3 regions of the Ferdinandcohnia sp. GQ5 genome follow, and region 2 is predicted to be linked to each of the others. Evidence: riboswitches for the same ligand, from Rfam matches in the RefSeq annotation. Region 2 holds a riboswitch; each other region holds the start of a gene.
What was found. Region 2 has a riboswitch for S-adenosylmethionine ahead of AC6CHV_RS19650 (Fur-regulated basic protein FbpA). Riboswitches for the same ligand answer to the same signal wherever they lie in the genome.
Positions count from the first base shown of each region.

Region 1: linked by a shared signal. The riboswitch ahead of AC6CHV_RS05460 (O-acetylhomoserine aminocarboxypropyltransferase/cysteine synthase family protein) and the one ahead of AC6CHV_RS19650 (Fur-regulated basic protein FbpA) in region 2 are both predicted to bind S-adenosylmethionine.
Region 3: linked by a shared signal. The riboswitch ahead of mtnK (S-methyl-5-thioribose kinase) and the one ahead of AC6CHV_RS19650 (Fur-regulated basic protein FbpA) in region 2 are both predicted to bind S-adenosylmethionine.

Region 1 is NZ_JCAXEW010000003.1:248,845-252,195, reverse strand. Features, by position in the region: gene AC6CHV_RS05465 (ATP-binding cassette domain-containing protein) at 1-277, opposite strand, end outside; SAM riboswitch class I at 429-536, opposite strand; gene AC6CHV_RS05460 (O-acetylhomoserine aminocarboxypropyltransferase/cysteine synthase family protein) at 642-1,964, opposite strand; SAM riboswitch class I at 2,035-2,135, opposite strand; partial or broken gene AC6CHV_RS05455 (MFS transporter) at 2,325-3,351, opposite strand, start outside.
Region 2 is NZ_JCAXEW010000017.1:117,148-120,498, forward strand. Features, by position in the region: gene AC6CHV_RS19640 (TetR/AcrR family transcriptional regulator C-terminal domain-containing protein) at 1-186, opposite strand, end outside; gene AC6CHV_RS19645 (SDR family oxidoreductase) at 375-1,133, shown strand; gene AC6CHV_RS19650 (Fur-regulated basic protein FbpA) at 1,229-1,426, opposite strand; SAM riboswitch class I at 1,510-1,613, opposite strand; gene AC6CHV_RS19655 (NAD(P)-dependent oxidoreductase) at 2,025-2,660, opposite strand; gene AC6CHV_RS19660 (Rrf2 family transcriptional regulator) at 2,802-3,254, shown strand.
Region 3 is NZ_JCAXEW010000011.1:24,422-27,772, reverse strand. Features, by position in the region: gene AC6CHV_RS14415 (aminotransferase class I/II-fold pyridoxal phosphate-dependent enzyme) at 1-465, opposite strand, end outside; gene AC6CHV_RS14410 (carbon-nitrogen family hydrolase) at 562-1,353, shown strand; SAM riboswitch class I at 1,440-1,574, shown strand; gene mtnK (S-methyl-5-thioribose kinase) at 1,830-3,020, shown strand; gene mtnA (S-methyl-5-thioribose-1-phosphate isomerase) at 3,025-3,351, shown strand, end outside.

The sequences.
Region 1 (3,351 bases), on a different contig from region 2:
GGTTAAAGTGCTGAAAGATCATACTTATTTCTTTACGAGCATCACGTAATGCTTTTCCTTTAATGGACGTGATATTATGACCAGCAACAGAAATATTCCCTTCTGTTGGAGTTTCAAGCCCATTCAATAAACGGATGAGTGAACTTTTACCCGCGCCACTGTATCCAATGATTCCGAAAATTTCACCTTCATTTATCTGAAAGTCAATATTGTTAACTGCTGTTACAGAATTTGTATTTGTTTGATAAATCTTTTTAACATTTTTTAGTGTTATCACGTTGTCACACCTTCTATTCAGAGAAAACTATGTTTAGTGTATGCGATAATGTAAATAAATAAAGATAATAATTATTCAAATATGCCACGCATATAAAAATAAATGCCTTTCTGCAAAAACGAGCAGAAAGGCACAATTTTGTGATTCCTTCCTCTCATCTTCCAAAGCCCAAAGCTTTGTGTGAATTGGCACCTTTTCAACAGACGTTGACGGTTGCTGGGTTTCATCGGGCACATCCCTCCACCACTCTAAATAAGAGTTATCAGATTTATTTAATTTTTATTATCATACTAAAACAACACGAGAGTAATCTTATCATCTCTATATAAGGGTGTCAACGAAAATATTGTGAACAATTTTTCAGTTATGCAGTCGGCACTGATAAGGCTGAACTGGTTCCATTTGCAGCTTTAATGGCTTGCTCTAAATCTTCTAAAATATCTTCCACATTTTCAATACCAACAGATAAGCGGACTAAGTCCTCTGATACACCAGATGCCTTTAAGTCTTCTGGGCTCAATTGTTGGTGTGTAGTACTAGCAGGGTGAATAATTAAGCTTTTTGCATCTCCTACATTTGCAACATGTGACCAAAGCTCAACACTATTGATTAGCTTTTCGCCAGCTTCTCTTCCACCTTTAATACCGAATACAATTACCGCTCCTGCACCTTTTGGTAAATATTTATCAGCTAGTTGTTTATTTGGATGGTCCTCTTCACCTGGATACAACACCCATTCAACCCCAGGGTGATTTTTAAGATAAGAAACAACTTTTTTCGTATTCGCAATATGCTCCTTCATTCGAACATGCAATGTTTCTAAACCTAAATTGAATTGGAATGAATTATATGGACTAATAGCTGGACCTAAATCACGTAGTAGTTGAACTCTTGCTTTAATTATAAAGGCTACTGGTCCCAATGCTTCCGCAAAGACTAAATCATGATAACTAGGATCTGGAGTTGTAAATCCAGGGAACTTTGGTGAATTCCAATCGAATTTACCTCCGTCTACTATAATTCCACCCATGGTTGTTCCATTACCTAGTAACCATTTTGTAGCTGAATGGATAACAATGTCTGCTCCATGCTCAATTGGTCTACATAAATATGGTGTTGCAAAAGTATTGTCAACAATTAGTGGAATACCTGCTTCATGAGCAATGTTAGCAACTGCCTCAATATCTAGTATATCTAAGCTAGGGTTTCCGATTGTTTCAGCAAAGATTGCTTTTGTATTTGGTGTTATTGCTTGACGGAAATTTTCAGGATTTTTTGGATCTACTAAATGCGTTTTAATTCCATATTTAGGTAGAGTATTAGCAAATAGATTATACGTTCCACCGTATAAAGTAGAAGCAGATACAATCTCATCTCCTGCTCCCGCAATGTTAAGGATTGAAGTCGTAATGGCTGCCATTCCGCTAGCAACTGCTAATGCACCTACTCCACCTTCTAATTGAGCTACTCTTTCTTCAAAAACAGTAGTAGTTGGGTTGTGGATTCGAGTATAAATATAACCGTTTTCCTTTAATCCAAAGAGATTTGCTGCATGTTCAGTAGTATTAAATTTGAACGCATTTGATTGGTAGATAGGAACTGCTCTAGCACCGGTTACTGGATCTGCCTCAAGACCCCCATGTATTGCAATCGTTTCTGGTCTGAAATTTTTTTGTTTTTCACTCATATTAATCTCTCCCTCTTTGATTAAATAAAAAAACCTCTTCGATAAGAAGAGGTTGTATGTATGGTCTCTCTTCTTATCTTTCAGGCAAAAAAAGCCTGCTGGATTTAGCACCGTGTAAATACCGGTTGCCGGGTTTCATAGGGCCATTCCCTCCACCACTCTTGATAAGATAAACTATTAAGTTTTTACTTTTATGATTAATTTGATGTTAACCCTTTTTCATTCACAAGTCAATGAAAATATTTTGAAAAAACAAGATATTCCAAATTACTTGTATTTTTTGTGAAAATCGACAACACTAATTAAACATTCATGTTAATGCTACAAAATTCGTCCATTTTTCCCGGGAAATACGACATATTAAGATATTTTCGCGATTTGTTTTTCCTCTTTCTGAAAGGATTTCCCAGTAAAAACAAATAGGAAATAGAGAGAACCTATTAAATATAAGACAGATGTAATTGTAAAAACATAAGCATAGCCCCAATAAGCACCATACAGCATCACAATCGAGGTTGATATTGGCCCCATTAAAGCCCAGCCTAATGAAAATACCATTTGGTTAACAGAGTTGGCCAGTCCTTTCATAGAATCATCAACCCGCCCCATAACAAGAGATGCTTGGATCGGGTTTCCTGCATTCATTAAGGCTTGTCTAAATAAAAAGCCAATGGCCGCTATGTAAAGATTTTCGGTATACCCTGTCAGCAAGAGGAAAGGCAATGATGATAGTTGTAGATAAACAACTGCTCGAACTTCTCCTACCTTACTAACAATGGCTGGTCCAATAATCATCGCGATCGCTGTTGCTGCTTGTCCCAATGATAAAATGAGACCAATTACTGTATTACTTGCTAAAAACCGGTCAGCAAAATACAAATTTAGGTAAGGAATAACTAATCCTGATCCAAACCCTATGATCATTTGAGCAAATGCAAACATCGCAATTAACTTTATTTGTGATTTATTTGTTCGCAGCTTCTGCCTAAATGACGCCACTAATCTCAGGTTGTTTCCTTGGCTGTTCATTCATTTTAAGTATCGGTAAAATACCAGCCATATAAATGATAGTTGCAATTAATAATGTGATTCTTACACTCCAAAGTCCACTCAAATGAAAGATAAATTGAAAGGCATCAGAAAATGCCCCTCCCGCAATATTTCCTACTACTTGTGCGGCCATCATGATTGCTGAATGAAAACTAAAAAGGTGAACCCTTTGTGAAGATGTGGAGTTTTCCGCTAACCACGGGATTCCAGATACTTGAATAAATGCAGTCGACACCCCTGTAATAAATGCAGTTCCAATCAGTAACTGATCAATTTCTAGTATACTTCTAGCAAAAAAGGCGAATGTAGAAATCGCAACTCCAAGAACCATCACTTT
Region 2 (3,351 bases):
TAGAATATCTTCTTTATATTGAAAATGCTTATAAAATGTACCACGATTTAGGTCCGCAACCCGTACAATATCTGATATCGAAATCTTCTTTAAGTCTTTTTCATTCATTAAGGATAGTAATGCATCTTTTATTGCTCGCTTTGACTTTACAATTCGGCGGTCAAGATAGTCATTATTACTAGACATAAACATCCTCCCATGTTTGATAAAACAAAAATACTAGACAAATTCATATATATTTGTTTATTAGTAAACACTTAATCATGTTTTTGCTGATTGTAAGCGTATTATTCTTCTTATTATACTATAGGTAGTTGTTGATTAACGTACAACTGTTTATTAAAATGCATTCTATCATAATTGGAGGAATGAACATGAGGCTAGAGAAAAAAGTAGCAGTTGTTACAGGTGCCGCTTCTGGTATGGGAAAATCAATTGCAATTCTGTACGCAAATGAAGGTGCAAAAGTAGTCGTTTCAGATATTAATATTGAAGCTGCTAATGCAACTGTTGATGAAATCAAGATAAATGGCGGAGAAGCTATCGCTGTTATGACCAATGTTGCAAAAGAAGAAGATATTCAACACTTAATTAATTCTGCTGTAACGAAGTATGGAACAGTAGATATTTTAGTAAATAATGCAGGAATTATGGACAACTTTGAACCAGCTGGAGAAATTGAAGACGAGAAATGGGAAAGAATTTTTGCGGTAAATACAACGAGTGTAATGCGCGCAACCCGTAAAGTACTGCCAATCTTTTTAGAGAAAAAGGCTGGGGTTATTATCAACGTAGCATCTGCAGGCGGACTTCAAGGGGCAAGAGCTGGCGCTGCTTATACCGCCTCTAAACATGCGGTAGTTGGATTCACGAAAAACACCGGTTTCATGTATGCTCAAAGTGGGATTCGTTGTAATGCGATTGCACCAGGCGGTGTTGAAACTAATATCAGTGCTTCGATGACTGGCAGAAGTGATTTTGGAATGGGCCGTATTATGCCAGGATTGGCTATCAATCCACGTACAGGTAAACCGGAAGAAATCGCAAGTATTGCACTATTCCTTGCATCAGATGACGCAAGTTTTGTCAACGGAACAGTCATCACCGGGGATGCGGGTTGGACAGCATATTAGGAAATGAAAAAGCTTGGGTCACATATGGTGATCCAAGCTTTTTGGCATATTTTATTCTAATTTCAAACAAGTTTTGTTCCTTCAAGGAAAGACTTTTAAAAGTTTTTCCAACGTATTGATCCGTAACCAGTATGTGGATGTCCTTTAGATTGAATTTTAAAGTATTCATGTTCTAATTCGGGCAGGGATAATTCAAATAGATGTTTTCCATCTTTTTTATACATGTTACACGCAATTAGTTTCCGAATGATCTCATTTTTACGTTTCTCAACAGTTTCTTTTAATATAGCCATAATCATCTCTCTCCTTTCGTAATTGGCTTTCAAAAGACCCAATAACAAGATAAGAAGAGGCTTTTTTATGATTAGGGTAACCTCACTTATCTTTCAAGCTTGTTAGCTTGCAGGATTTAGCACAGTATTCAACGAATCTGTTGCTGAGGTTTCACAGGGCCAGCCCCTCCACCTCTCTTGATAAGTTTTTATAAGTTTGTACAAATGAAACACCCTAGACGTAATGGATGTTATTTATAGTTTAACCATATTATTCCGATGTGTCTACTTGTATTTATGAAATTTTGCAAAATGTAATGATTTCGTAAAAAATAAGTTCGCGAAAAGGGGGCATAAAAAAGAGACAAGATTCATAACCCAAGGGGTTAATCAACCTGTCTCTCAATTCCAAATTTGATTTTAAGATGAAACCAAAAGGGTCCTCTGTAGAAATGACTTCGATTTCTGCAGGAAATACTTTGTTTTTCATATGTTTGCCTCTTAAAAATAATAGAATAAAAGGCATAGGATGAAATAGACTTCCGTATGACTGTGGGGATAATTAACAGGAGGTACCGCATTGTCCTGTTCTGGACAAGGAACCTGTCCCTGTGTCCCATTAAGCTTCGCCGACGACTGTAAATCTTTGGTTAAGGTGTTTGGGGTTTTCGATTTCGTCAATTACTGCGATGGCAAAGTCAGCGTAGCTAATGTAGCTTTCGCCTTTTGAGTTAACGAGTAAATTGTCTTTACCAGTTTGATAAGTACCAGTTCTTTTTCCCTCTGAATCAAATACTGCAGATGGACTGATAAATGTCCAAGTGATATCTGCTGTTTCTTTAAGTTCTTGAAGATTTCGTGCTTGACCATTGGCTGTTGGTTTTACAAAGTCTGGAAACTCTGGTGTGTCGATGAGTTGAAGAGTTTTTGCCTCATCAACATAAAGACTTCCTGCACCACCAACAACTATGATTCTTGTATCTGTTCCTTTAACAGCCTCAATTAATGCATGGCCGGCATCTACGTGGGCTTGTTCTTCTCCAAGTGGCGCACCAAAAGCATTAACTACTACATCGAGATCCTCAACATCAGCTTTTATTAATTCAAAAATATTTTTTTCTAAAACAGATACTTGATTGTTCTGTATTTTAGATGCATCCCTAACGATAGCTTTAACTTCATGTCCTCTTTTAACTGCTTCTTTTAAAATTAGGCTTCCTGCTTTACCATTTGCACCAATAATTCCAATTTTCATTATAGTTACCTCCTATGTCGTTTAACTTGTAATTATATTGATTACATGTAATGATTATAGTTACATGTATAGTTAATGTCAATACATTCAACTTTTAGGTATAATAAACGTACGATTAGGAATGAAAGAAAGGTGACAGCGATGTCCATCAGTAGTAGATTTTCTGTTGGAATTCATATACTTTCCCTCATAAAGTTATCGAAAGAGGGGGAATGTTCATCAGGATTTTTAGCATCAAGTGTAAATACAAATCCAGTAGTTATTAGAAAAATTATGGGAATGCTTAAAAAAGCAAACTTAATTGAAGTACACCCGGGAGTTGCAGGTGCAAAACTCGCAAGAAAATCAACAGAGATTACAATGCTAGATGTCTATAAGGCAGTTGATGTAGTAAGAGAAGGAGAGCTGTTTAGCGTCCATGACAATCCTAATCCGGAATGCCCCGTCGGCAGAAATATTCAATATGCCATTGAACCCTTATTTGTACAAGCTCAATTCGCTATGGAGAAAATCTTAGCAAACGTAACCCTAGAAGACATCATAAACGGCATCAACGAAGTTGGGACAGAGGGACAGGTACAGCGACCCAAATGAGATATGAATATTTTAGGTTCATAAAGAGGGTGTCAATCCATGTTGGATTGACACCCTCTTTTATTTTTTAGGATAAGCAATATTTCATAACACACTG
Region 3 (3,351 bases), on a different contig from region 2:
TAGAAAGTAATTCTCTTCTTTCAGAGGCATATAGGCCATTTCAGCTCTTGCAAGCTCAACACCTGACCAATAGTCTGGATAACCAGGGTCAGGTACTAATGCAACATCCCCAGGATTTAATAGACATTGTGGAATCTCTACCAATCCAGCCTTTCCACCAAATAAAATCGCGATTTCTGTTTCAGGGTCAAGTTCAACACCATATTCACGTTGGTAAAATTCTGCCGCTGCCTTCTTTAAGAATGTATGGCCACGAAATGGAGAATACTTATGAAATTTAGTCTGATCGGCAGCCTTTTTAAGAGCTTCAACAATATGTTGAGGTGTTGGTTGGTCAGGATTCCCCTGACCTAAATTTATTACATCATGCCCTTGGGCAACTACATTGTTCACCTTAGCTACAAGAGAAGCAAAAAACTGTTTCGGTAATTTTTGCAGGGTTTCAGATTGTTGGAAATTTTTCATATCTACACCTTCTTCAAAATACTTGAAATACTAACCAAAAATAATATATTGTTAGAGTTAACTTGTAAAGTATTATTTTCACTGGGAGGATACCAAATGAATCTTAAAATTGCTTGTATACAGTATGATATTCAATTCGGTAAACCGCAAGAGAATTTTGCCCAAATTTCTAAAGAAATCGAAAAGACAATGAATCAGGACAAACCTGATATTATCATCCTTCCAGAGCTTTGGACGACTGGATATGATTTAACAAGATTAGATGAAATTGCAGATGAAAATGGCGATGAAACAAAAACGTTTATAAAAACCTTAGCAAAACAATACTCTGTAAATATTGTAGCAGGCTCTGTAGCCAAAAAGACGGAGCAAGGTGTGACAAATACGATGTTTGTCTTTAATCGAGACGGAGAATTGCTAAGTGAATACAGCAAACTACATTTATTCAAGCTAATGGATGAACATTTGTATTTAAAGGCCGGTGAAGCAAAAGGCGATTTCATAATTGAAAATGTACCAGCAGCTGGTGTGATTTGTTACGACATTCGCTTCCCAGAATGGATTCGTGCACATACAACAAGTGGCGCAGAAGTTTTATTCGTGGTAGCAGAATGGCCACTTCCTCGCCTTGAGCATTGGCGAACATTACTCCTTAGTCGAGCGATTGAAAATCAGTGCTATGTTGTTGCATGTAATTGTGTTGGAAGTAATCCTAATAATGAATTCGGAGGTCATTCGATGGTTATCGACCCTTGGGGAAACATTATTGCTGAAGCAGGTACTGAAAGCACAACTCTAGTTGGAGAAATCGACCTTAGCAAGGTAAAAGAGGTGAGAAAACAAATTCCTATCTTCCAGGATCGTCGTCCTAATTTTTATCATTCATAGAAATAAAAATATATTGACAATTATGTACATTCGTTGATATCATTCTCTTCAGTATCAACATATAATAGAATATCAATTAATTTGATCTCTTATCAAGAGTAGGCAGAGGGACTTGGCCCGATGAAGCCCAGCAACCGACCGTAAATCCATCGCAAGGTGAGGCGCTATTTTTTAGCGCTGGGGAAACCCACAAGGCACGGTGCTAATTCCAGCAGGAAGTGAATAACTTTATTCAGTCATGCTTAAAACCAGACTGAATAAAGTTATAGCCTCCGGCGGATGCAACAGATTTTCAAAGGTAAATTTTCGAGCAAGCTCGAAAAAATCTGTGCGCAAATTCGCTGAAGGCTCATTTGATCTTCTTGGCAGATAAGAGGTGCGAAGCCGTGTCTTCAAGCCTCTTTCAATGAAAGAGGCTTTTCCGTTTTTAGAAAAGCCTCCAAACTATTAAATAATACTTCTGGAGGAATATAAATATGTCAATTTCATATCAATCGATTTACGAACCATTAACAGAAAGCACTGCGGTGGCATTGGCCATTCGTTTAGGTTTGTTTGAAGAAGGAACATTTTTAAAATGCAGAGAAATTGGGGATGGAAATTTAAATCTAGTTTTCCATATCACCGAAGAAGAAGGAAATGGCATTATTATTAAGCAAGCTTTACCATATGCAAAGGTGGTTGGTGAAAGCTGGCCATTATCTTTAAAGCGAGCAACAATTGAAGCAAATGCATTATTAGCAGCAGCGGATTATGTGCCAACTCTTGTACCAAAGGTTTATTATTCTGATGAGATTCTAGCTATTACTGTGATGGAAGACCTCTCCCACTTGCAAATCTCAAGAGCAGGTCTCATTGAAGGTAAAAACTTCCCGCTTTTATCTGAGCATATTGGAACATTTTTAGCTAAAACATTATTTTACACTTCAGACTTTGGACTAGAGCCATCGAAGAAAAAAATATTGGTTCAAAAATTTATAAATCCTGACCTTTGTAAAATTACGGAGGATCTTGTTTTTACAGATCCATTTTTCGATATCGATACAAATAGTTTCGAAGAGGAATTACAGAATGATGTTGAACAAATTTGGGCTGACCAACCGCTGAAGCTTGAAATTGCAAAGTTAAAGCAGAAGTTCTTAACTCAAGCAGATGCTCTATTACATGGCGATTTACACACAGGAAGTATATTCGCTAGTGAAACTGAGACGAAAGTTATTGATCCTGAATTTGCCTATTTTGGCCCACTCGGTTTTGATATCGGGCAATTTATTGCAAATCTATTATTAAATGCAATTTCAAGAGATTCTGAGTACCGTGAGCCATTATACGAACATATCAAAAGAACATGGGAAGTGTTTTCCTGGACTTTCTCAGACCTTTGGAAAAATGAAGCGGTTGAACTTTATCGTGATACGGAAGGTTATTTGGAATATGTTCTTGAGCAAACTTTTGAAGATGCAATTGGTTTTGCTGGCTGTGAAGTGATACGTCGAACAATCGGCCTTGCACATGTTGCTGACTTAGATGGCATTGAAAGCATTGAACAAAAAATCGCAACTAAACAGCATGCACTACGTTTAGGAAAAGAATTAATAAAAGAACGCAAGTCAATCAAGGAACTTGGAACTCTACGAAACTATGTAGAAAAAACAGCTAAGGAGTGACAACATGACATACACAAAAAAAGTTCCTCAATCTGTTCAGTGGAATGAAACACATATCAAACTATTAGATCAAACAAAGCTTCCGTTGGAAACTGTATTTATCGACCTTTTTTCAATTGAGGATGTTTGGGACAGTATTACCACATTAAAAGTCCGTGGAGCTCCAGCAATAGGAATTACTGCTGCGTTTGGTTTAGCATTGTCTGCTCAAGGCTATGATGTAACATCCATACAAGAATTCAAGGAAAGACTCCAAAAAGATAAAGAATACTTAGGAAGCTCACGCCCTACCGCTGTAAATCTAATTTGGGCATTAAACCGTCTAGTTGCA